DNA from 2 places in the Priestia sp. VA7 genome. Region 1 is predicted to be linked to the other one. Evidence: riboswitches for the same ligand, from Rfam matches in the RefSeq annotation. Region 1 holds a riboswitch; the other holds the start of a gene.

Evidence for each region. A riboswitch is a leader RNA that binds a small molecule or an ion and turns the genes downstream of it on or off. The one in region 1 is predicted to bind FMN.
Region 2: it holds a riboswitch for FMN, as region 1 does, so the genes downstream of both, ribE (riboflavin synthase) here and AC0C45_RS02795 (ECF transporter S component) in region 1, are expected to answer to the same signal.

The regions. Positions count from the first base shown of each region.
Region 1 covers NZ_JBVQPN010000001.1:517,575-539,202, forward strand. The annotation lists gene ccsB (c-type cytochrome biogenesis protein CcsB) at 1-223, shown strand, start outside; gene AC0C45_RS02775 (response regulator transcription factor) at 573-1,289, shown strand; gene AC0C45_RS02780 (ATP-binding protein) at 1,289-3,061, shown strand; gene AC0C45_RS02785 (peptidoglycan DD-metalloendopeptidase family protein) at 3,231-3,920, shown strand; gene serA (phosphoglycerate dehydrogenase) at 3,954-5,528, opposite strand; FMN riboswitch at 5,827-5,969, shown strand; gene AC0C45_RS02795 (ECF transporter S component) at 6,124-6,699, shown strand; gene AC0C45_RS02800 (ferredoxin) at 6,778-7,026, opposite strand; gene AC0C45_RS02805 (YpbB family protein) at 7,284-8,333, shown strand; gene AC0C45_RS02810 (RecQ family ATP-dependent DNA helicase) at 8,357-9,874, shown strand; gene AC0C45_RS02815 (CPBP family intramembrane glutamic endopeptidase) at 9,874-10,479, shown strand; gene AC0C45_RS02820 (DUF2663 family protein) at 10,573-11,025, shown strand; gene AC0C45_RS02825 (hypothetical protein) at 11,080-11,454, shown strand; gene AC0C45_RS02830 (metallophosphoesterase) at 11,475-12,242, shown strand; gene AC0C45_RS02835 (MerR family transcriptional regulator) at 12,350-13,261, shown strand; gene AC0C45_RS02840 (genetic competence negative regulator) at 13,389-13,991, shown strand; gene AC0C45_RS02845 (Glu/Leu/Phe/Val family dehydrogenase) at 14,349-15,614, shown strand; gene AC0C45_RS02850 (YpdA family putative bacillithiol disulfide reductase) at 15,739-16,710, shown strand; gene AC0C45_RS02855 (asparaginase) at 16,730-17,701, opposite strand; gene prsW (glutamic-type intramembrane protease PrsW) at 17,900-18,550, shown strand; gene sleB (spore cortex-lytic enzyme) at 18,697-19,617, shown strand; gene ypeB (germination protein YpeB) at 19,635-20,984, shown strand; gene AC0C45_RS02875 (flagellar brake protein) at 21,141-21,628, shown strand, end outside.
Region 2 covers NZ_JBVQPN010000002.1:682,007-692,086, forward strand. The annotation lists gene AC0C45_RS09965 (YkvI family membrane protein) at 130-1,164, shown strand; FMN riboswitch at 1,275-1,425, shown strand; gene ribE (riboflavin synthase) at 1,704-2,363, shown strand; gene AC0C45_RS09975 (bifunctional 3,4-dihydroxy-2-butanone-4-phosphate synthase/GTP cyclohydrolase II) at 2,380-3,573, shown strand; gene ribH (6,7-dimethyl-8-ribityllumazine synthase) at 3,665-4,135, shown strand; gene AC0C45_RS09985 (hypothetical protein) at 4,578-5,450, shown strand; gene glcT (glucose PTS transporter transcription antiterminator GlcT) at 5,582-6,430, shown strand; gene ptsG (glucose-specific PTS transporter subunit IIBC) at 6,702-8,756, shown strand; gene AC0C45_RS10000 (phosphocarrier protein HPr) at 8,775-9,041, shown strand; gene ptsP (phosphoenolpyruvate--protein phosphotransferase) at 9,041-10,080, shown strand, end outside.

The DNA.
Region 1 (21,628 bases):
GATTTGGGCTCAGATGGCCTGGACGCGTTTTTGGGGGTGGGACCCTAAAGAGGTGTGGGCGCTGATCACCTTTTTATTTTACGCCGCTTTTCTTCATCTTCGGCTGTCGAAAGGGTGGCACGGTGAAAAATCAGCTTGGCTGGCAGTTGGCGGATTTGCCATCATTATGTTCAACTTAGTGGCTGTGAACCTAATTATTGCAGGTTTACATTCATATGCGTAACCTTTAATAATAGCATAGAGCCTGAAACGAAGATATTTTAGTTGAAGAAAGATCCGAACGAATGAGCTTCTTGATGGAGAATCTCATTCGTTCGGATTTTTTCATTGAGATAGTGAACGCAAAGTTCGTGTATGTAGGTGCTTATAGCCGTGGAACAAGCGATCCCTACTAGCTTCTTTATTTTATTTATTCAGCTGTAGATTGCATGGATTTCGTTGCGTCTCAACCTCTTTTTGGTAAAAACAGCTGTTTTTCGTAAAGGTGTTCACGAATTGTCACATTGTTTGGGTATCATAAGTAGAACTCGCTGGTTTTTTTTTGTACACTAAGACTAGGAGGTTGAAAATACATGCAAAACGAACAAAGATTACTGCTAGTAGACGATGAAGATCGCATTAGACGATTGTTAAAAATGTACTTAGAAAAAGAAGGATACATCATTGAAGAAGCAGCAGATGGGCATGAAGCAATCGAAAAAGCGTTACACATAGACTATGATTTGATTGTATTGGATTTAATGATGCCCGGCATAGATGGTATTGAGGTTTGTAAACAAATTCGGGAGAAAAAAGCAACTCCTATTATCATGCTTACAGCCAAAGGGGAAGAAGTAAACAGAGTCCAAGGGTTTGAAGTAGGTACAGATGATTATATCGTTAAGCCGTTTAGCCCAAGAGAAGTGGTTCTTCGCGTAAAAGCACTGCTTCGACGTTCCTCTCAAGCAACGTTTATTCAACCAGAAACGAGCGTGAAAAATCTTATCGTCTTTGATCACTTAACGATTGATAATGATGCACATCGCGTTACAGCAGACGGAAAAGAAGTTAACTTAACTCCAAAAGAATATGAATTATTATGCTACCTTGCAAAAACGCCAGATAAAGTATATGACAGAGAACAGCTGCTGCGTGAAGTATGGCATTATGATTTCTTTGGAGATCTTCGTACGGTAGATACGCACGTCAAGCGTTTGCGTGAAAAGTTAAATCGTGTATCGTCACAAGCGGCGAAAATGATTGTAACCGTATGGGGAGTAGGGTATAAATTTGAGGTTGAAAATAACTGATGTTTTGGAGAAGTGTAGTTGGTAAACTATGGTTTACTATCCTATTGCTCGTCACGCTTGTTTTATTTATTTTGACTATTTTATTGCTTCAGTTTTTTGAAAATTATCATGTTGTAGATGCAGAAAACCGTTTAACTAAAACGGCTGCTAAAATCTCTACCATTGTGCAGGAAACGGACGATGAAAAACTAGGACTATCCATTGCTCGTGAACTTGCAGACCAAGCAAGTGTAGTTATTGTTCAAGACAAAGATTTTTATTGGCATTCCACCCATCCTGATAAAGAAAATAAGAAAGCTATTTCGGCCATTGTTAAACAAAACGATCAGCTAAATCAAGTGGTTGAAAAAGGTAAAGTAATACGGGAAAAAATGTACATGACCACAAAGAAAGACACGAGTGATGAACCTTTAATGTTTGTTGTCGGTGTACCTTTAATGAAAGATAACAAACCGACAGGCGGCGTTTATTTGTATCAATCTCTTTCTGAAATTGAAGAACCCGCTCAGTATACGACTAAGTTCATTTTATTGGCTGCAGGTATTGCTATTATTTTAACTACTATCTTTGCTTTTTTCTTATCCACTCGAATTACAGCGCCTCTTAGAAAAATGAGGCAGGCGGCATTTGAAGTAACAAAAGGCAACTTTGATACAAAAGTACCTATTTTAACTCACGATGAAATTGGAGAGTTAGCGATTGCTTTTAATCAAATGGGCAGGCAGTTAAAGTTTAACCTCAATGCGCTTAATCAGGAAAAAGAGCAGCTTTCAAGTATTTTAAGCAGTATGGCAGACGGTGTTATTACGTTTAGTAGAGACGGATCGATTTTAATTACCAACCCCCCAGCGGAGCATTTTCTTCAGACTTGGTATTATGAGCAGGATGTCAACAATCAGCAGGTGCCGGAGCTTCCAGCAAACGTTGTCCATTTGTTTCAAACGGTAGTAGAGACTGAAACCGAGCGAAGTGCAGAATTGAAAATTCAAGGGAAAACGTGGGTCATTTTAATGTCACCGCTCTATAATCAAACGAAAATTCGCGGTGCTGTAGCCGTACTACGAGATATGTCTGAAGAGCGTAAACTTGATAAATCGAGAAAAGATTTTATTGCAAACGTGTCTCATGAATTGCGTACACCTATTTCTATGCTTCAAGGTTATAGTGAAGCTATTATTGATGATATTGCAAGTACGGATGAAGAAAAGAAAGAAATTGCACAGGTGATTTATGATGAATCACTCCGTATGGGCCGGCTTGTAAATGAACTTTTAGATTTGGCGCGAATGGAAGCGGGACATGTGCAGCTTCACTTAGAATCTGTAGCAATGGTTGAATTTACAGAACGTGTTTTGCGTAAGTTTCAAGGGTTAGCTAAAGAAAAACATATTAAATTGTCTCTTAATGGAAAAGTAGAAGATGAATTTGAGGCGATGATTGATTCAGACCGTATGGAACAAGTGCTGACAAACTTAATTGATAATGCTATTCGTCATACGGATGACTACGGAGAAGTAAAGCTGCATCTTGATAAAAGTCAATCTGAAATCCATCTTTCTGTTCAAGATACAGGAGCAGGCATTCCGAAAGAAGATCTTCCATTTGTATTTGAACGATTTTATAAAGCGGATAAAGCCAGAACAAGAGGGAAGTCAGGAACTGGTCTTGGGCTTGCAATCGCCAAAAATATCGTGGAGGCACATCAAGGGGTCATTGCGGTTGAAAGTGAATTAAATGAAGGAACAACTTTCTTTATCAAACTGCCAAAGTAAACACATGCTAAATAACAGCTTGTTCCGCTGAAATAATAAGAATAACAAAGAGATGTGATTCAGTGGAGAATCACATCTCTTTATTTTTTCTATAAACAAGTCTAAAAGAGAAGGAATTGGCATATAGTATGTTTTGTGTGCAATGATCTACATAGGAGGTTCTTTCTTCATGATTGACGTGTTAAGAAGAATATTGGTTGTATTAGTAATGGGATTGTGTATAGGTCTTTTATTTTTGGGCGGGCAAATGGTAAAAGCAGAAGAGAAGCAGTGGGAGTGGCCGGTTGAAGGAGTCTTAACTGATATATTTGGTTCACGTCACGCCAAACACTTTGGAATTGATATAGCAGCACCTGTTGGTACACAGGTGTATGCTGTTGCAAAAGGAGTGGTGAGCCGCTCTTATTATTCAAATACATATGGACAGGTTGTTTTTATCAAACAAACAAATGGATACGAAACGGTCTATGCTCATCTAGAGGAACGTTTTGTTGCAGAAGGAAATCGTGTAGCGGCAGGTCAAAACATTGGACGAGTTGGCAATACAGGGCGATCTTCAGGTGCACATTTGCATTTTGAAGTTCATCAAGGAAGGTGGAATCCGGATAAAACCAATGCAGTAAACCCACTTGCCAAATTGGACAAGCAAAAACTATCCGCATACGTAAAAAGCGATTTAGCTGCCACGGTTTTTCAGCAGTTACATCAGACTTCTGATAACTGTATTCTTATCCATCAAGGAGATACATTATCTGAGCTCGCAGTCAAATATGAAGTAGATATGGATCAGCTAAGAAAGTGGAATCATTTAGAAAATACGATGTTAAATGCAGGACAAGTGTTAAAAATAAGTCCATAAAAAAAAGAGCCGCTCAGGCTCTTTTTTTCAATGTCACAATTCAATACGCTGTATGGTCACAATTTCGCTTGTTTGTTTTAACGAAGCGATGACAGAATCATCTAAAAGTTTATCAAACGTAAGCATCATAATGGCTTCTCCGCCTTTTTGCTTACGGCCCACTTGCATGGTAGCAATGTTAATACGTAAATCTCCAAGTACTTTCCCTACATTTCCAATAACTCCAGGCTGATCACTATGACGGATATAAAGAAGATGTCCTTCCGGATAAAAATCAATATCAAACGAATCAATATTAACAATTCGAGGTCCATAGCCGGCTATATAGGTGCCCGTAATGGTAAATGTACGCTGTTCGCCTGTTACGGTAACGTCAATCATATTGGAATATCCTTGCGTATCTTCCGATGTTTTTTCACCAAATGTAATTCCTCGTTCTTTGGCAATCATAGAAGCATTGACTTCGTTAACAGGTGAGTCGATACGATGAGTTAAAAAGCCTGATAATAAGCTTCGTGTAATATAAGTGGTTTCCAAATCCGTCACTGTACCTCCGTAGGAGATAGAGATATGCTGAACAGGTTCTCGCATGCATTGAGATAAGATAGCTCCCATTTGTTTAGTAAGGCTCGTAAACGGCTGAATTTTTTCAAAAACTTCTTTAGAAAGCGTTGGTAAATTAATGGATGAGCTTACAGGATTACCTTCTAGAAAACGCAAAACGTCATGTGCCACGTCTTCAGCAACGTTAAGCTGGGCTTCTTTTGTAGAAGCTCCTAAATGGGGAGTTGTAATAACTTGATCAAAATGTAACAAAGGGTTATCAATCGGCGGCTCAACTTCAAATACGTCAATAGCTGCACCTTGAACATGGCCAATTTCTAAATAATGGACTAAGGCTTTTTCATCAATGATCCCGCCGCGTGCGCAGTTTAATAAAAACACACCCTTCTTTGTTTTGGCTAACGTGTCACGATTGAGCAATCCCTTTGTTTCTTTGGTAAGTGGAGTGTGCACGGTAATAACATCCGCTGCTGCTAGTAATTCATCCAGGGATAATAGTTCTACGCCTAGCTTTTCAGCTCGGGAAGAGGTTAAAAAAGGATCGTAAACGTGAACGCTCATATTGAAGGCTTTTGCGCGTTTGGCAAGCTCTGAGCCAATTCGTCCAAATCCGATAATGCCCAGGTGTTTGCGATTAAGCTCTGTTCCAACAAATGCTGAGCGGTTCCATTCGCGCGCTTTGACTGAAGCATTTCCTTGGGGGATATGCCGAAACAAGCTAGCCATCATAGCAAATGTATGTTCCGCCGTTGAAATGGTATTTCCGTTCGGCGCGTTAATAACGACAACCCCTCGTTTGGTTGAGGCTTCAATATCAATATTATCGACACCTACTCCAGCGCGAGCAACAATTTTTAAATTCGGCATTTTTGCCAGCAAATCCTCTGTAACCGTCGTAGCACTCCGTACTAAAAGCGCATCGTACGTATGCAAATCATTCTCAACTTCTTCAACTTTTTTTCGCGTAAGATTCACATGAGGAGCTTCAAGTAGTGGAGCAAGACCTTCATTGCTAATTGAATCAGCTACTAATACATTATACATGACGTGAACATCTCCCTTGGATTTTACTATCATCAAATATTTGATAATTTACCATGTTAAAAAAATTCTGTCAATTATATTTTTCAAACTTTACGATTAGTTATCAAATACACAATTATAAACGTAAAATTGAAACTATAAATATGTCATAATGCTGTTGGTTATGCACTTATTTCCTTATTTTACATATAAAACAGTAATGAAGTTTATAAAAGACATCAATTTAATAGGAATTAAAAAACTTCTTTATTTACTTTTAATTCGAGATAACATATAATAAATTCATAATTAAATATTGGTCTATCTTCGGGGCAGGGTGAAATTCCCGACCGGCGGTAAAAAACAAATTGTTTTGAGCCCGCGAGCTTATATGTAATACATACGAGCAGATTTGGTGAAATTCCAAAGCCGACAGTACAGTCTGGATGGGAGAAGGTGGAGGTTCAGCGTTCAAAACCTAATGTGATGAACGTTTATTAAATATGCCTGCCATGTCTCCTCTCAACGAATCATTTGTTGGGAGGTTTTTGCGTGGGGATATAAAGTTGAACCTTTCTTCTTTGAAGAGTGGATCACAAAGAAGGAGAGAGGCAAGATGCAACAAAGTAAGAAAACTCAAAAGCTGGTCATACTAGGAATGTTAAGTAGTATTGCTTATATTTTAATGATGATTAATTTTCCAATTCCTGGATTACCTCCGTTTTTAACAATTGATTTTAGCGAAATTCCTGCACTCGTAGCAGCACTTGTATTTGGACCGATGGCTGCTGTTATAGTAGAAGGAATAAAAAATTTATTGAATTATTTAATTCAAGGAAGTGCTACAGGGGTTCCAGTTGGTCAAGTGGCGAACTTTGTGGCTGGTTTACTGTTCGTTCTTCCTGTATCATACATGTTCAACCGATTTAAAACGGCTAAAGGTGTAACGATAGGTTTGGTTACGGGTACGGTGGTAATGACGGTACTCATGGCTGTCTTAAATTATTATGTCTTCTTACCAGCGTATACAATCTTCTTGCAATCGCCAGAAATGTCTAGTGAACAAGCACGTCAATATATCGTTGCAGGTATTTTGCCGTTTAACTTAATAAAAGGAGCAGCAACAGGGGTTATCTTTGTCTTATTGTTTTCAAAAATGAAGCAATGGATCACGCGTCGCATTGCTGTTTAATTCAATCGCTCTCCCGGGGAGAGCGATTTTTATATATAAAAAAACCTGCAGCATGTACACTACAGGTTTGCTCCATACTTATTCGAATTTATTAGCATCGCCTTCGAATTTTTCATCCGCTACGCGAATTGAATCCGTAGGGCAGCCTTCCATTGCATCCATCATATCATCTTCTAGATCTTCTGGAATTTCTACTACACCTTGGTTATCATCTAATGTTACGAATGCAATACCTTCATCATCATAATCATAAATGTCTGGTGCTGCTGCTCCGCAAGCGCCGCATGCGATGCAAGTATCTTTATCAACAATTGTATATTTTGGCATAACAAGACCTCCTGTAAAGTGTTCGAAAATTTCTCATTATATAATCTCTTGGCGAATCAAGAGTGAAATTTCTCCTTATTCATTGTAAAATGATTTATAAAACTTTTCAATAGAAAAGTCACTGAGAATGCTTATCAAATCAAGGTTTCTTCACTTACCCAAACGTTTTGATACATAAAGGAAAGAGCTAAAAAGCCTTTATCTCACATGCTATTGGTCACTTTTGGTACAATGAATGAGAAAGGAAGTTGACACCTTTGAATTATATTCAAGTTAGCATTTTATTTTGTATAAAACAGTTAAAAGGTGAGCGAACCGCCTATGGTATTTATCATTTATTAACAGGTAAAAAGTCAGCTCAAACGATTCAAGACGGAAAAATTTTTGGAATTTCGTTTCTTTTTCAGTCATTTGTTTACTTAGATAAACGGTCTTTTGAAGCCTGCGTTGCATATCTAAAAGAACAGCAGTATATTGAAGAAACTGAAAATCAAAAGTATGTGATGACAGATAAGGGACAAGCACGCCTTGAAGATGAACTGACGGCTCGACCCTTTCATCCAGCTTTAGACGGATGGAAATTCGCAAGCAGTACTCAATTATTTTTAGCAAGAATCACTTTGTTCATTCAGACCTTATCAAACCTACAGTATTTTCAAAAAGGGTTTTTACCCATTTCCAAAAATGCCGAGGTCATTCAATGGGTAAAAACGTATATTATGTCTCAAAAGCAAACGCGTCAAGAGTTAGCCGCCGAGCTATTCGAAGAGCTCCGAATGTGTTTGAAAGGTTGCACGGAACGGGACGCGTCTCTTTTTGTTTTGCAGCTGACTGGATACCAAAGAGTAGGCTTTACAAAAAATCAGTTAGCATATCAATATGAACTCGATGAGCATTATGTTCATATTCAACTTTTAGGGGTTATTCACCATATCATTGAAAAAGTAAGTAAAAATAATGAAAGCTTTCATGTACTGTCTTCTTTTTTACGTGATCTATATTTAGAATTGCCTTTGACAAGCTCGACGTTAAAAACGTATAGCTGGCTTCAAAAAGGCAAGACGCTTGAAGAAATTGCTTATATAAGGCGTTTGAAAGAAAGTACAATTGAAGATCATATTGCAGAATTAGCTCTGTTTGTTCCATCTTTTTCAATCGATGCATACGTATCGCCTAAGCAGCAGGAAAAAATTATCTCAGCTTTTGAAGGTTTGCGTACAAATAAATTAAAGGTGATAAAAGAAGAAGTAAAAGACGACGTTACCTATTTTCAGATTCGTCTCGTATTAGCAAAACATTTTACCTGATACTAAAAAAAGTGGTGTTTGATGTGAAGATAGAACAACTTCTACAGAAACAATTTGGCTATAGCCAATTTCGAATAGGACAAAAAGAGATTATTCAAGATATTTTAACCGGTCATAATGTGTTAGCGGTTCTGCCTACAGGAACAGGAAAATCATTGTGCTATCAGCTCCCAGCTTATTTGTTGAACCGACCGGTGCTGATTGTATCTCCTTTAATTTCACTGATGGAAGATCAAGTTCAACAACTAAAGGCAAGCGGAGAAAAGCGAGTTATTGCCTTAAATAGTTTCCTACAACAAGAAGAAAAACAACGAGCGCTAAAAAATTTAGCTTTTTATCGTTTTATTTATGCATCTCCTGAAATTTTGCAAAATGCTGTTGTAGTAGAAGCATTAAAGCAGGCAAAGGTAGGCCTTTTCGTTGTGGACGAGGCGCATTGTATTTCTCAGTGGGGACATGATTTTCGTTTAGATTATCTACAGCTAGGAGATATATGGAAGGAACTTGGCAGTCCGCTATGTCTGGCACTAACGGGAACTGCGACTAGGGAAGTAGTGGAAGATATTAAGCGCTACTTATCGCTTCCTGCTGTCAACGAGCACATCTATTCCATGAATCGAAGTAATATTGCGATGGAAGTTGATTTTGTTGCAAGTATTGAAGAAAAAAAAGAGAAATTACTGATGTACGTTAGTGAACTGCAAGGTCCGGGAATTATCTATTGTTCCAGCCGATCTTGGACAGAAGCATTAACACAGCTTCTAAAGGAAAATGGGATACAGCGAGTGCAGTATTACCATGGGGGAATGGAACCGAATGAAAGAATGCTTGTTCAACAGCAATTTTTAGAAAATCAGCTTGATATCATTTGCTGCACAAGTGCATTTGGAATGGGGGTTAACAAATCGAATGTTCGCTTTGTTATTCATTTTCATACACCTACGCAGTTAGAAGCATATGTACAGGAAATTGGAAGAAGTGGACGCGATCAGCGAAACAGTATTGCGATCTTGCTTTATGCTGAAGGAGACGATGATTTTGCTCATTCTTTACTTGAAATTGAGCTTCCTTCTTCAGATACCATCTTATACTGCTTGTCGTATTTACGAAACCATGATCAGGCCATTCCTTTAAAACAAGTAGAGTCTCACTTTCTTTATACAGTGGGTGTTCAAGAAACACATTGGCGATTTATTCGTTATTATTTGTACAAAGAAAATGCAGTGAAAAATGAATATGTAAAACCCTGGGAAATTCCTGCATCGCTGCATGAAACGATTGTTGCGGCTGTAAATAAACGTCTTCGAAACAAACATGACAAGTATCGTGCGATGAAGGGGTTTATTGAGACAAAAGAATGCCGTCGTCACGTGCTGCTTGGCTATTTCGATGAAACGGGAAAATCAGAGCATGAGAATTGTTGCGATTGCTGCGGCTTGGATTTAGAAAACTATAAAAAAACAAATGGTGAGCAGGAGCAATGGACATTTCAAGGCTGGGAATTAGAATTAGCTCGTTTGCTTCGTCAAGGAGAGATATAATGGCAAAATCACAGCAAGAGCTTATTTCATCCATGACAGATGCAGAGCTAGTTAAAAATTTATATGTAACACAGCTGCTCATCTGCTTCATTGCTTTAGGCATCGGTTTTTTTACATTCGATTCGTGGAATTCCTTTTTGCAGTTTTTTCAGCTGGATTGGTCTTCTATTTTATTGTACGGGGGAGGAACGGCTCTCTTTGTAGTAGGAGGAGATATACTTCTAATGAAATGCGTACCTGAGCATTTATACGATGACGGAGGGATCAATGAACGTTTATTTGCTAAACGTTCTGTTCCTCATCTGATCCTTATTTGCCTAATCGTTGCATGTTCAGAAGAAATATTATTTCGAGGGGTTATACAAGTTCAGTTTGGCCTCTTTTGGGCGAGTATTGTATTTGCACTCGTTCACATTCGATATTTAAAAAAGTGGTTTCTTTTTATTTCGGTTGTGTTTTTAAGCTTTTTAATAGGGTTGCTTTTTTGGTGGACTGAAAATTTATATGTCACGATTTTTACTCATTTTCTCATTGATTTTTTATTGGGCCTGCAGATACGAAAATTAAAAGGGGAATCTGCACAGCCAGAAGAATTAATGCAGTAAAGGTTAAGGAAACAGTCATTATTTTCAATACTCCCCACATAATCTTTTATGTTCCCTCATATGTTGTACTAGCATAAGAGGGGGGGTGGAATAATGGAAAACAAAGTGGTAGACTTTGAAAACGATGAAACACTTCAATATATATTAGCTAGCGTTATTAAAAGAAAAGAGACAGTCAATAAGCTGAAAGCTAAAGAGAAAAAATGGAAGTTTTTGTTTTTAGCCAGTGTAACGGCTGTTATTAGCTACTTTTTTTTCATATTTCAAAGCGGTTTTTTTAGGACGTTTAGCGAATTTTTTTCATTTTTGTTAGGCAACATGGGACATTTGATGTTTCTATTGCTTACCGTCTCACTTTACTTTTATACTGTACAGCTGCAGAAAAAAAGCGAGAAAGCAGAAAAGACTTTTCAAGATTTGCGCTGTGAGATTATTAAAAGAAGCAAAGAGCTATGGGCGACGCCTGAAACATGGGAGCACCGAAAAGAAACGTTCCGCTGGATGCAGTCAACCTATGGAATTAATTTATATCATGAAAACAAATAGAATCGCATGAAAAAGCCTCTTTTTACATAGAAGTTTAGTGAAGGGGGTTTTTTTGTGAGGGATTGGTTTAACTTGCTGGCTGCGTGGTTATGCAGTTATTATATCAGCAGTTTAACGGCTGTAGGCTCAAAAGCTTCGTTAACCTATTTACTTATTCAAATGATTTTACATCCGTTAGAGGTGTTTAGTGTTATAATCTTGTTTTTTACGGCTCTTTTTTGTCTGTCGGCGGCAGTTCGTAAAGTGTTTCTGCAAAGTCGGTTGCTTCTAAAAGGCTATAAGGTAAAATGGCATGAATACCTTGTTTCATGTCTATGTGTGATAGGAATTTTATCGTTAAGTGCCATTGCACTTTATCAAGTAGTAGGTTTGTTAACAATTGCGATAATTTATGCCCTTTCTTCTTTAAAGGAAACACATCGGGTATAAAATGAAAAGAAGGAGAATATATGGTTATTCTTTTAATTGTTTTAGCGTTAGGCATAGGCTTGCTGATTTTTATGTTTTCAGAAGCCCATCGTACATATGTCGAAGAAAGAACGATTCATTTATCAAGATTTCCTGAAAATAAGCAGCCTTTGCGCCTGTTTTTTATATCGGATATACATAAGCGAACAGTTTCGTCGAAGCTGTTGGAAAAAATACCGGGCGAAGTAGATTTTGTGATCATAGGCGGTGATTTACTAGAAGGAGGAGTCCCTTTAGTGCGGGCTCGTCAAAATATTCAACAGCTTAAAACGCTAGGACCCGTCTATTTTGTGTGGGGAAATAATGATTACGAAGTAAGTCAGATGCAATTGAAGCAGATGCTTAAAGATGAAGGAGTTATTGCCCTTAAAAATGAGCATGTCTTTGCCGTTTCTAAATATGGTACTACATGCCACTTTGCGGGGGTAGATGATTTATCAGAAGGTCAGATGAATCTAAAGAGAGCTGTTTCTTCCATTGAACCTGAACAGCTTACCATTCTTCTAAGCCATAATCCTGATGTTATCTATTATGTAGATAAAGAATCAAAAGTAGATTTAATTTTGAGCGGGCATACACACGGGGGACAGATACGCTTATTTAATTTGGGTATGTATGAATTAGGAGGGCTGAAAGAAAAAAGAAAGATTCCTCTTTTTGTCAGTAACGGATATGGTACAACCTCTTTGCCTCTCCGTTTACAAGCTAGAGCCCAAACGCATTATATCACTTTAAAAAGGAAAGAATAGCCTTGAACAAACTCTTTACATAGCATATACAAATTTTACACACAGGATAACTTATCCTATAATTCAATTAATAGATACAGTTCACGAAGAGTAGTTGGAGGTTACGTATGGCTCACGAAGGGAAGTATAATATTAAAGCCATCTCAAATATGGTCGGAATCCAGCCGGGAACTTTGCGTGCATGGGAACGACGTTATCAAATTTTAAATCCTGTCCGCAACGATTCGGGGCATCGGTTATATACAGAGGAAGATTTGCGGAAATTAAAATGGCTCACGGAAAAAGTGAGCGGAGGTTTTACCATCAGTCAAGCGGTTTCGTTATTAGAAACGGAAAGCAGTACAGTAGGAACGTTTGAAGAAGAAGGAGAAGTAGATTCCCCTCAAAAAATTAGGGATGAGCTGTTAACGATGCTTTTATCTTTTGAAGAAGGAAAAGCACAGGATTTAATTAATCATGCTTTTAGCCTGTATTCGGTAGAAAAAGTGGTTATTGATATTTTGGGTTCTCTACTCGTGACGGTTGGAGATATGTGGGAAAAAGGGCAAATTACAAGTGCTCATGAGCATTATACGACTCAAGTATTAAAAACGCGTATCAGCATGATTTTTTATTCGCTGCCTTCAAATGGCTTATTACCTAAAGCGATTGCTGTATGCGGACCTAATGAGACACATGAAGTGGGACTCCTAGTCTTTACGCTATTTTTACGCCGTAAAGGGTTTGAAGTTATTTATTTAGGAAGCAGCATTGAAGATAAAGATGTCGAGTTAATTGTTAAAGAAGTAGACCCAACATTTTTATTTATGTCATGCACAATGTTGGAAAATGCCGAGAAAACACTAAACTTGACGAACCAAATGATAAAGAAATTCCCCCATCTTAAAGTAGGATTAGGCGGTTATGTGTTTGATGTTTTAGATAGCAAAAGAAAAGGCGAGGCCCAGCCGTTTATTTTAGGAAATACAAAAGAAGAGTGGAACAGCTGGCTAACAAAAAAATTAGCAGAAATTGATTGAGAATAGCTTGTCTTTCCTATCATAAACCTGTAAACTCGTAAGTAAACATCACGAACCGTTTTCCAAAAAATACATATACTGCATTATCGAACCATGTGGTTATGAGTGCAAGCGGGGAGGGACGCTAATGAGGCTTGAACGATTAAACTATAATAAGCTAAAAGTTTTTTTGACCTACGATGATTTAAAAGAAAGAGGGTTAACAAAAGAAGATCTATGGACAGATACATTCAAAGTAAAACAGCTTTTTCGTGAGATGATAGAGCAAGCTTCTCAAGAACTGAACTTTGAACCTACAAATTCTCTTTCGGTAGAAGTTTTTTCACTTCAAGCACAGGGAATGGTTGTATTTGTGACAAAGCAGTATGAAGAAGAAACCAGCTACGGTGAGTTCGATGAAGACGAGTTCGAAGACTTCATTGAAATGCAGGTCATGCTAGATGAAAGCGAAGACATGTTTTTTGAGTTTGATTCATTTGAAGATGTCATTCAGCTGACCAAACGCATGTCAAACTTTTACGATACGGATAGCGTGCTCTATTCATTTGAAAAACGTTTTTACGTGCTGTTGGATTATCACATGCTGCCACCGGCTGAAGTTGGGAATATGATTGCGGTTTTGGCGGAGTATGGAAATCCCTCTACAATTACAAAGCACCGCGTCAATGAATATGGAAAAATGTTAGTAGAAAAGAGAGCTTTGGAGTATATTAATTCTGTCTTTTCTTAATTGTTTAATTGAAATAATTACACCCGTGAAGGATAAAGCACTTTTATTAAAATAAGAGTGGCTGCACTTTCAGCTTGTACAAAGTTGTTGAAAGTGCTCTTTATCACCGGGTGTTTTTTATTTTTTTTAGACGATTAAAGCATACTAGAAAAGAGGCAGACTTAAAACATTGTAGCATACCTTGTAAAGTTATTGGAAGCGTTTTCTTAGAAGAACACAAAAAATACTAAAAGTTCGATATTTTCCTTTGCAATGTAAAACTAAGGGTGTATACTATGTCATGAAAGAAGCACCATTCAATTAAAAACGAATAATTTTCGATACATTTTAGGAGGTTTACAGATGGTAGCCGACAAGATGCAAGACAGTAAAAATAGTCAAGAAGAGAAGCATGATGTTTTAAAATCTACACAAACAGTGATACATAAAGCGTTAGAAAAACTAGGCTATCCTGATGAAGTGTATGAACTATTAAAAGAGCCATTACGAATGATGACAGTAAAAATTCCTGTTCGTATGGATGACGGATCAGTTAAGATTTTTACAGGTCACCGAGCGCAGCATAACGATGCAGTTGGTCCTACGAAAGGCGGAATTCGTTTTCACCCAAACGTAACTGAAAAAGAAGTAAAAGCTCTATCTATATGGATGAGTTTAAAATGTGGAATCGTTGACCTTCCTTACGGTGGAGGAAAAGGTGGAATTGTTTGTGATCCTCGAAATATGTCTTTTGGAGAATTAGAGCGTTTAAGCCGCGGATATGTTCGTGCGATTAGCCAAATTGTTGGACCAACAAAGGATATTCCAGCGCCGGATGTGTTTACAAATTCACAAATTATGGCTTGGATGATGGATGAATACAGCCGGATTGATGAATTTAACTCCCCGGGCTTTATTACTGGAAAGCCCCTTGTCTTAGGTGGTTCACACGGCCGTGAAACAGCGACTGCAAAAGGAGTAACTATTTGTATTCGTGAAGCAGCGAAAAAACGAGGCATTGAATTACAAGGTGCACGGGTAGTAGTACAAGGGTTTGGAAATGCAGGAAGCTTTTTAGCTAAGTTCATGCATGACGCTGGGGCTAAAATTGTAGGGATATCCGATGCGTACGGAGCGCTGCATGATCCTAACGGTTTAGACATTGATTATTTATTAGATCGACGCGATAGCTTTGGTACAGTAACGAAATTATTCAATAATACAATCAGCAATAAAGAGCTGCTTGAACTTGACTGCGACATCCTAGTTCCAGCTGCGATTGAAAATCAAATTACAGAAGAAAATGCCCATAACATTCAAGCGAGTATTGTAGTAGAAGCAGCAAATGGACCAACAACTCTTGAAGCAACGCGCATCTTGTCAGAGAGAGGAATTTTATTAGTTCCAGACGTTTTGGCAAGTGCCGGCGGTGTAACAGTCTCTTATTTTGAATGGGTGCAAAATAACCAAGGTTATTATTGGACGGAAGAAGAAGTAGAAGAAAAGCTTGAAAAAGTAATGGTTAAATCATTTAATAACATCTACGAAACCTCTACAACTCGAAAAGTCGACATGCGTCTAGCTGCTTATATGATAGGCGTAAGAAAAATGGCAGAAGGCTCTCGTTTCAGAGGCTGGATTTAAAAACAGAACAGCAGAACAATTGCGTAAATAGAAAAAATCTCCTATCATTAATGAGGAGATTTTTTTGTTTTACACTGCGTTAAAATAAAAAAAAGGTGCGTTTACAACTGAAGGAGTGACAGGCATGAAGAAAGAAAAAGTAATTATTGTTGGCGGAGGACCATGCGGCCTTTCAGCAGCTATTGAGCTTCAACATACAGGTATTGATGCCCTTGTAATTGAAAAAGGAAATATCGTGAATGCAATTTATAACTATCCGACCCACCAAACGTTTTTTAGTTCGAGTGAAAAACTGGAAATAGGGGATGTCCCTTTTATTACCGAAAATCGTAAGCCTATGCGCAACCAAGCTCTTGCTTACTACCGAGAAGTGGTGAAGCGCAGGCAAGTTCGAATTCAGCCGTTTGAACGTGTCTTGCAAGTAGACAAACAAGCGGAAAACCAATTTATTGTCACAACATCTAAAGAGACATATGAAGCGGAGAATGTCATTATAGCTACGGGCTATTACGATCATCCTAATTATATGAATGTGCCTGGTGAAGATTTATCAAAGGTATTTCATTATTTTAAAGAAGCGCATCCGTACTTTGATAAAGATGTAGTCGTTATAGGCGGAAAAAACTCTAGCGTCGATGCAGCTCTGGAATTGGTGAAGTGTGATGCAAGGGTGACGGTTATTTATCGTGGCTCAGATTACTCACCTAGCGTAAAACCTTGGATATTGCCTGAATTTGAGGCTCTGGTTCGAAATGGAACAATTGGGATGCATTTTAATGCTCATGTAACAAAGATAACGGATGAAACGGTAACATATGAACAGGAAGGGAAAGAATCTACGATTAGTAACGATTTCGTTTTTGCGATGACTGGATATCATCCTGATCATTCGTTCTTAATAAAAATGGGTGTGGAATTAGATGATGAAACAGGCCGCCCTTCTTTTAACGAAGAGACGATGGAAACAAACGTGGAAGGAATTTATATCGCTGGTGTGATTGCTGCAGGAAACAATGCTAATGAGATTTTTATCGAAAATGGACGTTTTCATGGAAAATCAATTGCTTCTCATATTATCAACAAAAACAACGCATAGGCTTCTATGCGTTGTTTTACTAATGATTAAATAGCTGCTGCAGTTCATCATGATTCGTTGTTACTTGGAGAGCAACTAACAGTTTAATGCGTGCTTTAGGACCATTTAAGCCATTTGAAAAAATAACGCCCATCTCTTTCAACTGCTTGCCGCCGCCTTCATATCCATATACATCTTGAGCAATTCCATTAAAACAGCGGGAAACGAGTACGATGGGTATCTTTCGCTCCAAAAGCAATTGAATGCCTGGAATTGTGAGAGGAGGTAGATTTCCTTGGCCGAGGGCTTCAATTACAAGTCCATCAACATTCATTGAAGCCACTGCTTGAAATAAATGGTCGTCCATTCCTGCATAAGCTTTTAATAAAGTGATTTGTTTATCTATCTGATTGACAGGATAAAATTCGTGTTCTGTAGGCATGTGGTGAAAAGATACGCCGCGTTTTGTGATTAATCCTATTGGCCCGTACTGTGGGCTTTGAAATGTCGCCACGTTGCTTGTGTGGGTCTTGGTCACATTTTCAGCGGTATGAATTTCATCGTTCATCACAACTAAGACACCTTTTCCTTTTGCACCGTCACTAATAGCCACCCGAACCGCAGATATAAAATTATAAGGACCGTCTGAACCAATTTCATTGCTTGATCTCATGGCTCCAGTTAAGACAATTGGAATATCTGTATGCACTGTTAAATCTAAAAAATAAGCGGTTTCTTCCAGGGTGTCCGTACCGTGAGTTAACACGACTGCATCAATTTTGCCTTCATTAATTTTATCGCGTATTTTTTTTGAAAGTATAAGCATTTCCTTAGGAGTAATGTGAGGAGAAGGCAGATGAAATGCTTCTTCTACGATCACATTGGCCATACCTGAAACAGATGATGTGGAGCGGTGAAGCGGGTTTTGAATATCTGGTGTTACCGATCCAGTTGCCATGTCTTCTTTCATAGAGATTGTGCCGCCGGTGTGAAGAATATAAACAGTTTTCATAGAGAGCTCCTTTCAATTTTTCATATAAGTATGATACATTTTTTGGTATACTTGTTTAAGGTCTTTGTTAGGCTTTGTAAATCGACAGCAAGTTATGTGAGCATTTACATATAAAGATAAGGACATTATAGACGGAGATTTTCATCCTAAAGATAACATGTTACTATTAAAAAAAACAGAGGAGATGAGGCGCTATTTATGTTGGCGATTGTATCTGCAGGCATTGCGCCAGGATTGGCATTGTTAAGTTTTTTTTATTTGAAAGATGAATATGAAACTGAGCCTATTTCAATGGTATTAAAAACATTTATTTTTGGAGCAATGCTTGTTTTGCCAATTATGTTTATTCAATATGTATTTGGTGAAGAACACGTTTTTCAATCACCTTTTCTTCAAGCATTTTTTACGACAAGCTTTTTAGAAGAATTTTTCAAATGGTTCATTTTATATTTCACGATTTATCAGCATGTGGAATTTGATGAGCATTATGATGGAATTGTTTACGGGGCAGCTGTTTCATTAGGTTTTGCTACCGTTGAAAATATTTTATATTTATTTGCAAATGGTCTAGAATCAGCGCTAGGAAGAGCCTTTTTACCCGTATCTAGTCATGCTTTATTCGGCGTCATTATGGGGTATTATTTAGGGAAAGCAAAGTTTTCTGAAGGAAAGGAAAAAACGAAGTGGACGCTGTACTCCGTATTTGCGCCGCTCATTTTACATGGAACATATGATTATATTTTAAAAACAATGGATCATTGGGTATTTATTATTATTCCATTTATGATTTATTTATGGTGGCTAGCATTAAGAAAAGTAAAAAAGGCCAAACAGCCCTCGATTGTCTAGGCTCAGCTTGTAAATCTTTTTTGAGAGATTTACGAGCTGAGTTTTTTTCATTTCGGTAAATTTTGCGCATCTTGTATAAAAAAACAACCTTTACAAAAAATACTCCTATCATCTTATCAGTTACATACGATGTAGGAGGTTTTGTCATGTTATCATTTCGATGTTTTAAAAAGTATGCATGTCTCATATGCATATGTTCATTTATTGCAGCGTCCGTTGTGAGTCCAAAGGCCGCTCACGCGTTTTCAAATCAAGTCATTCAACACGGAGCAGTTGGAGATGACGTTATTGAGCTGCAGTCGAGACTTCAGTATTTAGGTTATTACAATGGGAAAATTGACGGTGTATTTGGATGGAGCACATACTGGGCACTGCGCAATTTTCAATATGAATTTGGCATTAAAAAGATTGACGGTTTAGCAGGCTGGCAAACAAAGATTAAATTAGCCAACGCAACAAAATATCACGAAAACTATGTGAAAAATCAAATTAGAAAAGGAAATAAGTTTACGCACTATGGGGGTCGGCCTCTTGATCAGCAGTCTAAAGGAAGCAGTACCAGCGGGAACAATGGTCAGCAAAAAGCACAAAGCGGATCTTCTCAAGCAAAAAAACCTGCCAGTCAGCCGCAGCGTAATACGTCTAAAGGAAATTCTGAACAACAGAAAGAAAAAGCACAAAAGCCAACAGCGGTGAATGTACCAAGCGGCTTTTCACAAAATGATATTCAGCTCATGGCAAATGCTGTGCATGGTGAAGCACGGGGTGAACCATATAATGGCCAAGTAGCCGTAGCGGCCGTTATTTTGAACCGAGTTAACAGTCCGTCATTTCCAAATACAGTTGCTGGAGTTATTTTTGAACCGCGTGCATTTACTGCCGTAGCAGATGGACAAATCTGGCTTGAACCCAATCCAACATCTAAAAAAGCGGTTATGGATGCGATTAACGGATGGGATCCTACTGGGAATGCTATCTATTACTTTAATCCGGATACAGCAACAAGCGCATGGATTTGGTCACGTCCTCAAATTAAGCAAATCGGGAAACACATTTTCTGTCGATAAAAAGAGGTGAAGGAAACATGATTCGCACAATTTTAATTGTATTATTAGCTATTGGTGTTGTAGGTGTAGGCTATTGGGGGTACAGCGAACATCAAGAAAAAGATGCTGTGCTGCTTCAAGCAGAGAATACGTATCAACGAGCATTTCATGATTTATCATATCAGCTAGATTTATTAAATGATAAAATCGGTGGCACGCTCGCCATGAGTTCGAGAGATCAGCTTTCGCCCGCGCTTGCAGAAGTATGGCGTTTAACTTCTGAAGCTCATAACAATGTAGGACAGCTGCCTTTATCGCTTTTGCCGTTCAATAAAACAGAAGAGTTTCTTTCAGATGTTGGTGACTTTACGTACAAAGTGGCGGTAAGGGATTTAAGCAAAGCACCCTTAACAGATAAAGAGTATAAAACGTTAAATTCGCTTTATGATCAGTCAGGTGAAATTCAAAATGAAATGCGCCAAGTACAGCATCTAGTCATTGATAATAACTTGCGCTGGATGGATGTTGAACTAGCCCTAGCCACAAAAGAAAAGCAAGGTGACAATACGATTATTGACGGATTAAAAACCGTGGAAAAAAGTATGGATTCTTTTGCCGAAACAGATTTGGGCGTTATGAATGCAACGAATGAGCAGGAAAAAAACGCTTTTCATCAATTAAAAGGTAGAGAAGTTAGTGAAGATGTTGCAAAACAAGTGGCGCGTTCGTTTTTGAATTTAAAAGGAAATGAACAAATTCATATTGTAAAGAGCGGAAAAGACGCTGATTATGAGGTGTACAGCTTAACCATTACAGATCCAAAGACTAAACAAGAGACGTATATGGATATTACACAAAAAGGTGGTTATCCGCTTTGGGTGCTCGAAGATCGAGATATTAAAAAACAAAATATTAGTTTAAACGATGCTATGAACAAAGCGACTAAGTTTTTAAAAGGTCATCGTTTTGAAAGCCTAGTAATGGCTGAAAGCGCTCAATATGATAACATGGGAGTCTTTACATTCGTAGAGCAAACGGAAAGTGGAGTTCGGATTTATCCGGATTCAGTTAAAATGAAAATGTCTTTAGAAGATGGATCTGTGATTGGTTTCTCAGCTAAAGACTTCTTATTAAAACATCGTACAAGAGATATTCCAAAACCTAAAATTTCGAAAGAACAGGCAAAAACCAAGCTGAATTCGAATGTAAAAGTGATGGAAGACCGCTTGGCAATTATTACGAATGATTTAAACGAAGAAGTGCTATGCTATGAGTTTTTAGGGACAATAAAAAATGATACGTATCGTATTTTCATCAATGCCGATACGGGTTTTGAAGAAAAAGTCGAAAAACTGCAAAACTCAGAACCTTTATATAATGAAGTGTAAAGTTGATAAAAACCGGTGTCTATAGACACCGGTTTTTTGTGTTTTTTAATATTTTATTGAGTCTAAATGACTAATTTGTATTTACAAAATAAACATATTTAACTATGTTTAAATAAAGGGAAAAAGTGTATATAGTGGAACTGAAGGAGAGAGAAGATGATAAAAGCGGGAATGAGGCTGACGTTAGAGAGCGGGCACAGAGAGTCTATATTACAACAAACATATCGATGTAAAGTAGTTGAGTTTACGGAAGACGTGATTTATATTAGCTATCCGCTAAATGAAGAAACGCAGCGAAGTGCTTTTTTACTAAAAGGTACAAAATTGCTTGCTACGTTTATTGGATATGATCAAAATGTATATACTTTTCCAACTGAAGTAACAGGGCGTGAAATAAAAGGCATGCCTGTTGTGAAGCTCTTTTACCCGGGCGATAAAAAGTTAAAATCTATCCAAAGAAGAAATTTTTTCCGTGTGCCGCTTACAGTGAAGGCGGTGATAGAAAGTGAGCAAGAACAACAGGATGTAATGGAAATCATGACTAAAAACATCAGTGCAGGTGGAATAGCCGGCTCCTTCCATCACTCGCTGCTTTTTAATGAGAAAGATTCGGTTGTTGTACGATTAAGTCTTCCTAATCGTGA
Region 2 (10,080 bases), on a different contig from region 1:
AAGAAAATGAAAAAAATAAACGAAAAGGCACAAGCGCTGGGATATGCGTAGATTTCCACGTAAAAAGGCTCGTCTTTTTTTTATCGTTTCTACATATAGTGAACTATGAAGGGTAGAAGGGTGATGGGCATGAAAAGGTGGAAACTCACGCTGCAGGTTGCTGCTACGTATGTAGGCACCGTTGTAGGAGCCGGTTTTGCAACAGGCAAGGAAATCGTTCAATTTTTTACACAGTACGGGGAACTTGGAATGGTCGGAATTTTGGTCAGCGGCTTGTTTTTTATTTGGCTAGGTTCAAAAATGATGCTGCTTTCGCACGCAATTGGGGCTTCTTCTTATCAGCAGCTTAATACATATTTATTTGGTGATGTGCTTGGAAAAGCGGTAAACGGTGTAATGATTGTCATTTTATTTGGAGTAACTTCAGTCATGCTAGCGAGTACGGGGGCAATAGGAAAAGAACAGTTCGGGCTGTGGCCTCCTGTTGGGATGATTTTTACAATTGTTTTAACTTATATATTTATCGCAAAAGGAATTAACGGTATTTTAATGGTTAATTCTCTTGTTGTGCCGATGATGCTTTCATTTGCTTTTATCATCTTTATGCCGAATATCAGCTATTTCTCACTGATTCAAACGAAGCCGGATTTAACGCTCGTCACGCAGTGGAAGTGGGCGGTTAGTCCCTTTTTATATATTTCCCTGAATCTAGCTTTGGCTCAGGCCGTTTTGGTTCCATTAGGAAGCTCGGTGAAAGATAGGAGCGTGATTAAAAAAGGGGCCGTAATAGGAGGATGTGTACTTACGTTTATGCTTGTTTCTACTCATCTTGCCCTTTCCAATTTGCCTTATTCATTTCAACTTGATATTCCGATGAGTGCGGTTGTTAAAAATATCTCAGCGTGGGTGAATGTTTTATTTACGGTAGTTGTGTTGGGCGAGATTTTTACTACATTGATTGGAAATGTATTTGGCATCGCTAAGCAGCTTCAGTCATTTCTTCCCCTCAATGACAAACAAGCTTTTGCATTTATTATCTTGGCTTGCTTTATTATTGGGCAATTCGGATATGCCCAGCTTCTTGAATTTTTGTATCCCATATTTGGCTATATTGGACTAGCTTTTGTATGGATGCTATGTATTAAAAAAGAAAAAATAAGCTAAAAGCTGGATTTTAAAGAATAGATGTGAAAAAACGAAGTTAAATGATGTGACAAGTCGTTTTTACTTTGCTATAATGTAAAACAAATAAGACTATAGCAGTCGAATATATTATTATCCTTCGGGGTCGGGTGTAAGTCCCAACCGGCGGTGATAAAGCGTATGCTTTTAAGCCCGTGACCCGTTTTCATACGATGTATGTTAGCGGTGGATCTAGTTAAAGTCTAGAGCCGACAGTAAAAGTCTGGATGGGAGAAGGATCAGGAAGCACAGTTGTTTTTTTGTGTTGAATTAATAAGGGGCACGCTTGCCTTTTTTAAAGCTACCCTTGTTTTTGTACACAAAATATAACTGTTTATTTCGTATACAATTAGCGGAATTTTGCATAGATAAAACTGATTCAGCTCAGCCGACCCCTTGGACATTTGTTCAAGGGGTTCTTTTATTTTCAGTGGTTGGGGGAAAGATAAATATGAAAAAAAAGCAGCTGCTATTTCAAAACGGTATAAGAAATTGCAATAGCGCCAAAGCAGGTGAAGAAAATGTTCACAGGTATCATTGAAGAAATTGGAAAAATAAAACGTATTCAAAAGGCCACAGAAGCAATTGTTCTTGCGATTGATGCGAAGACCGTGTTAGAAGATGTGAACTTAGGGGACAGTATTTCAGTTAACGGCGTTTGTTTAACCGTAACGGCTTACTCTCAAAATGAATTTACGGTCGATGTCATGCCGGAGACGATTAAAGCAAGTACCCTTCAGCTTCTAACCGTTGGATCACGTGTTAACTTAGAGCGGGCGATGGCTGCAAATGGCCGGTTTGGAGGGCATTTCGTTAGCGGACACGTTGATGGAATTGGAACCATTGTAAGCAAAACACGTAAAGGAAATGCCTTTTATTATGAAATTCAAGTCGATCCTGAACTTCGTGAATTTATGATGTTAAAAGGATCTGTTTCCGTAGACGGAACAAGTCTTACTATTTTTGATGTCAGCAACCAATCATTTACTATTTCTCTTATTCCTCACACGGTGCTTCACACAGTCGTTGGAGACAAACAGCGAGGAGACAAGGTGAATATTGAATGCGATATGTTAGCTAAATATATGCATCAGATGATGACAAATAAGTCAACTCCTGGCGCCTCGAATCGTTCAGGTAACATGAAGGATTTATTGCAGCAGCATGGTTTTACAAATTAACAGTGAGGTGAAAGAGATGTTTCATAAAGTAGAAGAAGCCATTGAAGAGTTAAAAAAGGGGAAAGTGGTTATTGTATGCGATGATGAAGATCGAGAAAACGAAGGAGATTTTATTGCATTAGCCGAAAAAACGACGCCTGAGGTTATTAACTTTATGGCTACTCATGGAAGAGGATTAATTTGTACACCTGTTAATGAAGAAATTGCGCATAAATTGAATCTTCACCCGATGGTAGCGAACAATACGGATGCACATGGCACAGCATTTACAGTAAGTATTGATCATATTTCAAGTACAACAGGTATCAGTGCATATGAACGCTCTGCTACCGTTATGGCTCTTGTAAATGAAGCGACGGTAGCAAGTGATTTTCAACGCCCAGGACATATTTTCCCATTGATTGCAAAAGACGGGGGCGTTCTGCAGCGTGCAGGTCATACAGAGGCTGCTGTTGATTTAGCAGTATTAGCAGGAGGAAAGCCTGCGGGTGTTATTTGTGAAATTATGAATGAAGATGGAACAATGGCACGTGTACCGGATTTAACAAAAATTGCAGAGCAATTTGATTTAAAAATGATTACAATAAAAGATTTGATTGCCTACCGCCGCAAACATGATCAGCTTATTAGCCGTGAAGTAGAAGTGAGCTTACCTACGGCATTTGGTGAGTTTAAAGCTGTAGGATATACAAATAAACTTGATAATAAAGAACATGTGGCTCTTATCAAAGGTGATATTGATCATAATAGCCCCGTTCTCGTTCGCGTTCACTCTGAGTGTTTGACTGGAGATGTGTTTGGTTCTGAACGCTGCGACTGCGGTCCTCAGCTTCACGCAGCTCTTACGCAAATTGAAGAAGAAGGACGCGGCATTCTGTTGTATATGCGTCAAGAGGGCAGAGGTATTGGCTTACTAAATAAGCTAAGAGCATATAAGCTGCAGGAGGAAGGATACGATACCGTAGAAGCGAATGAAAAACTCGGGTTTGCTGCAGATTTACGAGAGTATGGAATCGGTGCTCAAATCTTAAAAGACCTTGGAGTCAAACAAATGAAGCTTTTAACGAATAACCCTCGTAAAATTACTGGGCTAAAAGGCTACGACCTTGAAGTAATCGAGCGAGTGCCTCTTCAAATGCCGGCAGTGGATGCCAATAAAAAATACTTAGATACAAAAGCTAAAAAATTAGGTCATTTATTACATTTATAATTTTACACTTTTTTTCGTTATAACAAATGAAGCTAATTCATGAAAAGAAATGTAAATAACTATATATTAATACTAGCAGGAGGAACAAAAGATGAATCATTTATATGAAGGAAATTTAGTAGGCACAGGATTAAAAATCGGAATCGTGGTAGGGCGTTTTAATGAATTTATTACAGGCCGTTTACTTAGTGGAGCAGAAGATGCACTCAAACGTCACGGCGTAGCTGATGAAGATGTAGACGTGGCTTGGGTGCCGGGCGCTTATGAAATCCCATTAATCGCCAAAAAATTAGCTGAATCTAAAAAATATGATGCAGTGATCACGCTAGGAACCGTTATTCGAGGAGCTACTCCACACTTTGATTTTGTATGTAATGAAGTAGCAAAAGGCGTTGCATCTCAAAGCTTACAAACAGGCGTGCCAATTATCTTTGGTGTATTAACAACTGAAACAATTGAGCAAGCAATTGAACGTGCAGGAACAAAAGCAGGAAATAAAGGATGGGAAGCTGCAGCATCAGCTATCGAAATGGCTAACCTTTCAAAAATGATTGAAGGATAATAGATACCATTCCAGTTTTTATAAGCTGAAGAGTTAAAAGAGGCTGAAACAAAAGTATGTTAGTTGAAGGAAGATCCGAACGATGAATCGTTCGGATTTTTTTATTGGTAGGGTGAACGCAGGTTTCAGGTATGTAGTGGCTTCTATCTGTAGATTAAAAGGTCAGGCGAAGACTCCTGCGGGAAAAGCGGGAGAAGTGTGACCCCCCAGAAGCGTAAGCGACGAGGAGGCTCAGCGGCCGCCCGCGGAAAGCGAAGTCTTGCACGGAAATCAACTGCAGTGTAGAAAGCGATCTATACTGTCTCATGTATCCCGTTTGTTCGCCTTTAGATTGGATTGATGTAGTTATATCTCAAGCTTTTTTGAATAGAAGCTAGCTATGTATAATTTAGCTAAAACGTCTTACTCTAAGTAATAATTAGGTCGTAAAAGGGAGACGTCTATGCCTCATTATACTGCTTTTTTTGCATTGATTATTATCAGCACAGCCGTTTTGCTTACAGTATTCATACGTAAAAAAGATAAAAAGCTAGTCGTTTTGCTCTTTTTTATCATTGGAATGGCTTATGTACTAGAGTATGTTGTATTTGTGGTGTTTGAAAGTTACGATTACGATCCTGATTTTATGACCCATGAATATTTTGATAATTTGTTCGGATCCTTAACTTCTCAAGCGTTTGCTTTTCCAATCATGGCTATGGTGGTAGCTGCTTATCAATTGAAATTTCGCTATATTTTAATCATTTCAGCTATGTTTATGGGGATTGAAGAATTATTTTTACACTGGGATATTTATACACATCACTGGTGGAAAACAGTTTATACAGGCGCTTTAATGACTATAGGCTTTAGTATTTCAAAGATTTGGTATGTATGGCTAACAGAACGGTATATGACATTTGTGCATTACGCTACATTTTTTCTCGGAATGCTCGCCATTACTTCTACTATTATGTTTATGCTGTTAGCATATTTTCATAATAATTGGTTTTATACGGGATGGTTTGCGTCGGCTACTCATGATTCCGTAAATGCCACGATGATTTACGTTTGTATTGTTACGATTCTCCTCGTTTGGAGTGTAGCCAAAGAATTTTTTATGGGGGCTGGGATGATTATAGCGGGGCTCCGTATAGTAGATATTTTGCTGATTCACTATGGGGTGTTGCTGGTATCTGTTACCACTTCACTTGTTCTTTTTACGCTTTTACAAGCGGGTGTATTCATTCTGAGCGTTATGCTTCAAAACTTTATTATGAAAAATTGTTATGGGACGAGCAAAAAAGACATTGCGTTTCCAGCGAAGAACTACTAAGATAATACGTAACTCAAATAGTTTAGTTCAATAATATTTGAAACAAAGAAAAATGAATTGACGGTTATGCGTATTATTTGTAAGATAGGAAAGCAAATAATAGAAAGCCGAAACAGGGGAGTGAAGGATTCGTGAAAGAGTCCTTTTTTGTAGAAAAGGTACTTAATAATAATGTATTAATTGCTAAACACCTTACCTATGATGAAGTTGTGCTAATTGGGAAAGGAATAGGGTTCAATAAGAAAAAAGGCGATGAAATCGATGCAAAAGCCGTGGAGAAAATGTTTTTGTTAAAGAGTGAAGAAGAGCAAGAACAGTACAAGCAGCTTTTAGCGCAAGTGGATGAAGACGTGATTGAAATGATGAATGATATTGTAACGCACATTCAAAAACGTGTTAACATTCCTTTGAATGAGCATATACACATTTCATTGACGGACCATATCGCGTTTGCGATAAAACGTTTTCAGCAGGGAATGGGGCTTAAAAATCCATTTTTACTTGAAACCAAAGCTTTATATCCAGAGGAATATACGATCGCATCTGAAGTGGTAGAAATTATTAGTCGCAAAATAGGCGTGCAGCTTCCAGTAGGAGAGATTGGTTTTATTGCGCTTCATATCCACAGTGCGCTGACTGAAAAAAACCTGCTGGAAGTGAATCAAGACTCGCAGCTTATTCAAACGATTATTAATGTGATTGAAGAATCGCTTCATCTGCAGGTAGACAAAGAATCTGTGCACTATATGAGATTGATTCGTCATTTGCATTTTGCGATTGATCGAGTAAAAACAGGAGAAAAAATAGAAGAGCCAAAAAAAATTGCTTTGCTATTGAAAGAAGAATATCCCCTGTGTTACAATGTGTCTTGGAAAGTGATAAAAGTAATGCAGCAAGCGTTACATTTACCTGTGTATGAAGCAGAAGCAGTTTACTTAACGATGCATCTGCAGCGACTTATAACAAAAACGGATTTATAAAATCATTTCAATACGTGTTACTGATACGATCAGGCATGAGTGAGAAATGAAGCGATGTGTAATTGGATGAGTGTATCCATTTATCGTTTCTTTTTCCTCATGCCTTTTTTTGTTATAAGAAAGCGCAATCATTTAAAGCTTAGGCTTCAGGACACTAGGAGATGTAAGGAGTTTTCCAGTTAAAGAAAGCGTTTTATGAAAGCGCGTTAATGATTCACGTATCAAATAAATAGCTTGTTGCACACTAAATATATAAAAGGAGGTAAGCGCCATGTTTAAAAAACTTTTTGGAGTATTACAAAAAGTCGGAAAAGCGCTTATGTTACCGGTTGCGATTTTACCGGCAGCAGGGATTTTACTTGGAGTAGGGACAGCGCTTCAAAACCCTACATTGTTGGATGCAGTACCGGCACTTGGTGCAGACTGGGTTCAATTGGTTTCAAATGTTTTGTCACAAGCGGGTCAAATTGTATTTGACAACTTGTCGCTATTGTTTGCCGTTGGTGTTGCCGTTGGTTTAGCTGGTGGTGACGGTGTAGCAGGTATTGCTGCAATCGTAGGCTACTTAATTATGAACAAAACGATGAGCACAATCTTAGTTGCTACAGGACAACTAGATCCTGACAAAATGGGTGCCAATCCAGCTTACACTAGCATCTTAGGAATTCCTACGTTAGCTACAGGTGTATTCGGGGGTATCATAGTAGGTATTTTAGCTTCATCCATGTATAATCGTTATTTCAATATTGAATTACCATCTTATTTAGGGTTCTTTGCGGGAAAACGATTTGTACCAATCATTACTGGGGTATTTTCAATTGTTTTAGGTGTTATTATGATTTTCATTTGGCCGCCAATTCAAAGCGGATTAAATGCTTTCTCTACTAACATGATTGATGCAAACCCAACTTTATCAGCTTTTGTATTTGGATTGATTGAACGTTCATTAATTCCATTTGGACTTCATCACATATTCTACTCTCCGTTCTGGTTTGAATTTGGTGATTACGTTAATAAAGCAGGTCAACATATTCACGGTGACCAAAAGATTTTCTTTGCTCAATTAGCAGATGGCGTGCCTTTAACAGCAGGAACATTCCAAGTTGGTAAATTCCCGTTCATGATGTTCGGATTACCAGCAGCAGCTCTTGCAATTTATCACGAAGCTCGTCCTGAAAACAAAAAATATGTAGCTGGTATCATGGGTTCAGCTGCTTTAACATCTTTCTTAACGGGTATTACAGAGCCGCTTGAGTTCTCATTCTTATTCGTAGCACCAGTACTATTTGCAATTCACGCAGTATTTGCTGGTTTATCATTTATGGTTATGCAATTATTAAATGTTAAAATCGGTATGACATTCTCAGGTGGGGTTATCGATTACGTTCTATTTGGAGTTATGCAAAACCGTACAGCATGGTGGCTAGTTATTCCAGTAGGCTTAGTTCTAGCAGTTATTTACTACTTCGGTTTCCGCTTTGCAATCCGTAAATTTAACTTGAAAACACCGGGTCGTGAAGATAAAGAAGAAGGAGAAGAAGATGTAAAAGTAGAAGCAGCAGAGCTTCCAACAAATGTTTTAGCTGCACTTGGCGGTAAAGAAAACATTACACATTTAGATGCTTGTATTACGCGTTTGCGTGTATCAGTAGATGACGTAGGTAATGTTGATAAAAACCGCTTGAAAAAACTTGGAGCAGCTGGTGTTCTTGAAGTTGGTAACAATATTCAAGCTATTTTCGGTCCGAAATCTGACACGTTAAAAGGTCAAATTCAAGACATTATGAATGGCAAAACACCGGTTGTCACAAAAGAAGAGACAAAAACAATTGAAAAACCTGTTGCAACATCTGAAGTAGGAAGCGATAATGGTAATGATATTGTTTCACCGATTGAGGGAGAATTGGTACCTTTATCGGAAGTACCAGATCAGGTATTTTCACAAAAATTAATGGGTGACGGTTTTGCGATTATTCCGAAAACAGGCACAGTAGTTGCACCGGTGGACGGAAAAATAGTAAACTTATTCCCGACGAAACATGCTTTAGGTATTGAATCAACGACTGGACGTGAAATTTTAATTCACGTTGGTATTGATACAGTTAATTTAAAAGGCGAAGGTTTTGAAGCTTTAGTTGCCCAAGGCGATGAAGTGAAAAAAGGACAGCCTCTATTGAAAATTGATTTAGACTTTGTAAAAGAAAATGCGCCATCGACGATTACGCCGATCATTTTCACGAATTTACAAGCTGATGAAAAAATTGATATCTTAAAGCAGGGCCAAGTTTCTCAACAAGAAGCAAATATTATTAACATTTCAAAGTAAAAAGGAGATTGATTTAACATGGCACAAAAAACATTTACAGTAACAGCAGACTCAGGAATTCATGCACGTCCAGCAACAACTTTAGTACAAGCAGCAAGCAAATTTGATTCTGATATCAACTTAGAATTCAACGGTAAAACTGTAAACTTAAAATCAATCATGGGCGTTATGTCTTTAGGTATTCAAAAAGGCGCTACAATCACTATCTCTGCAGAAGGTTCTGACGAAGCAGATGCACTTGCTGCTCTTGAAGATACAATGAGCAAAGAAGGATTAGGCGAATAATGACAAAGGAAATTCAAGGCATTGCCGCTTCTAGCGGCATTGCTATTGCTAAAGCATTTCGTCTAGAAAATCCAGAATTAACCGTTGAAAAAAAATCAGTAACTGAAGTTGAAGCAGAAGTAGCACGTCTAGAAGCTGCGCTAGAAAAGTCAAAATCAGAACTTGAAATTATTAGAGAGCACGCTCGTAAAGAACTTGGAGATGACAAAGCAGAAATCTTTGAAGCTCACTTATTAGTTCTAAGCGATCCTGAACTTATTAATCCAATTAAAGATAAAATTACAAATGAAAATGTAAACGCTGAACATGCACTTGATGAAGTAGCGGCAATGTTCATTAATATGTTTGAGTCAATGGACAACGAATATATGAAAGAACGTGCTGCTGATATCCGTGATGTAACAAAACGTGTATTAGCTCATCTTTTAGGTGTAAACGTTTCAAATCCAAGCTTAATCTCAGAAGAAGTTGTCATTATCGCAGAAGATTTAACGCCGTCTGATACAGCACAGTTAAATCGTAAGTTCGTAAAAGGATTTACAACAGATATTGGCGGACGTACTTCTCACTCAGCAATTATGGCGCGTTCCATGGAGATCCCAGCTGTTGTAGGTACAAAAACAGTTATGGAAGACATTCAAAACGGCGTATTAGTAATTGTCGATGGTTTAGATGGCGAAGTTATCGTTGATCCAAGCGAAGAAACAGTAAAAGCTTACGAGAAAAAAGCCGCTGAGTATGCAGAACAAAAAGCTGAGTGGGCTAAGCTTGTAAATGAAAAAACGGTTTCAGCTGATGATCATCACGTTGAACTTGCAGCTAACATTGGTACACCAGAAGATGTAAAAGGCGTATTAGAAAACGGCGGCGAAGGCGTTGGCCTTTATCGTACAGAATTCTTATATATGGGCCGCGAAGATCTTCCGACGGAAGAAGAGCAGTTTACTTCTTATAAAACAGTTCTTGAACGTATGGAAGGTAAACCAGTGGTTGTTCGTACTCTTGATATTGGTGGAGACAAAGAGCTTCCTTATTTAAA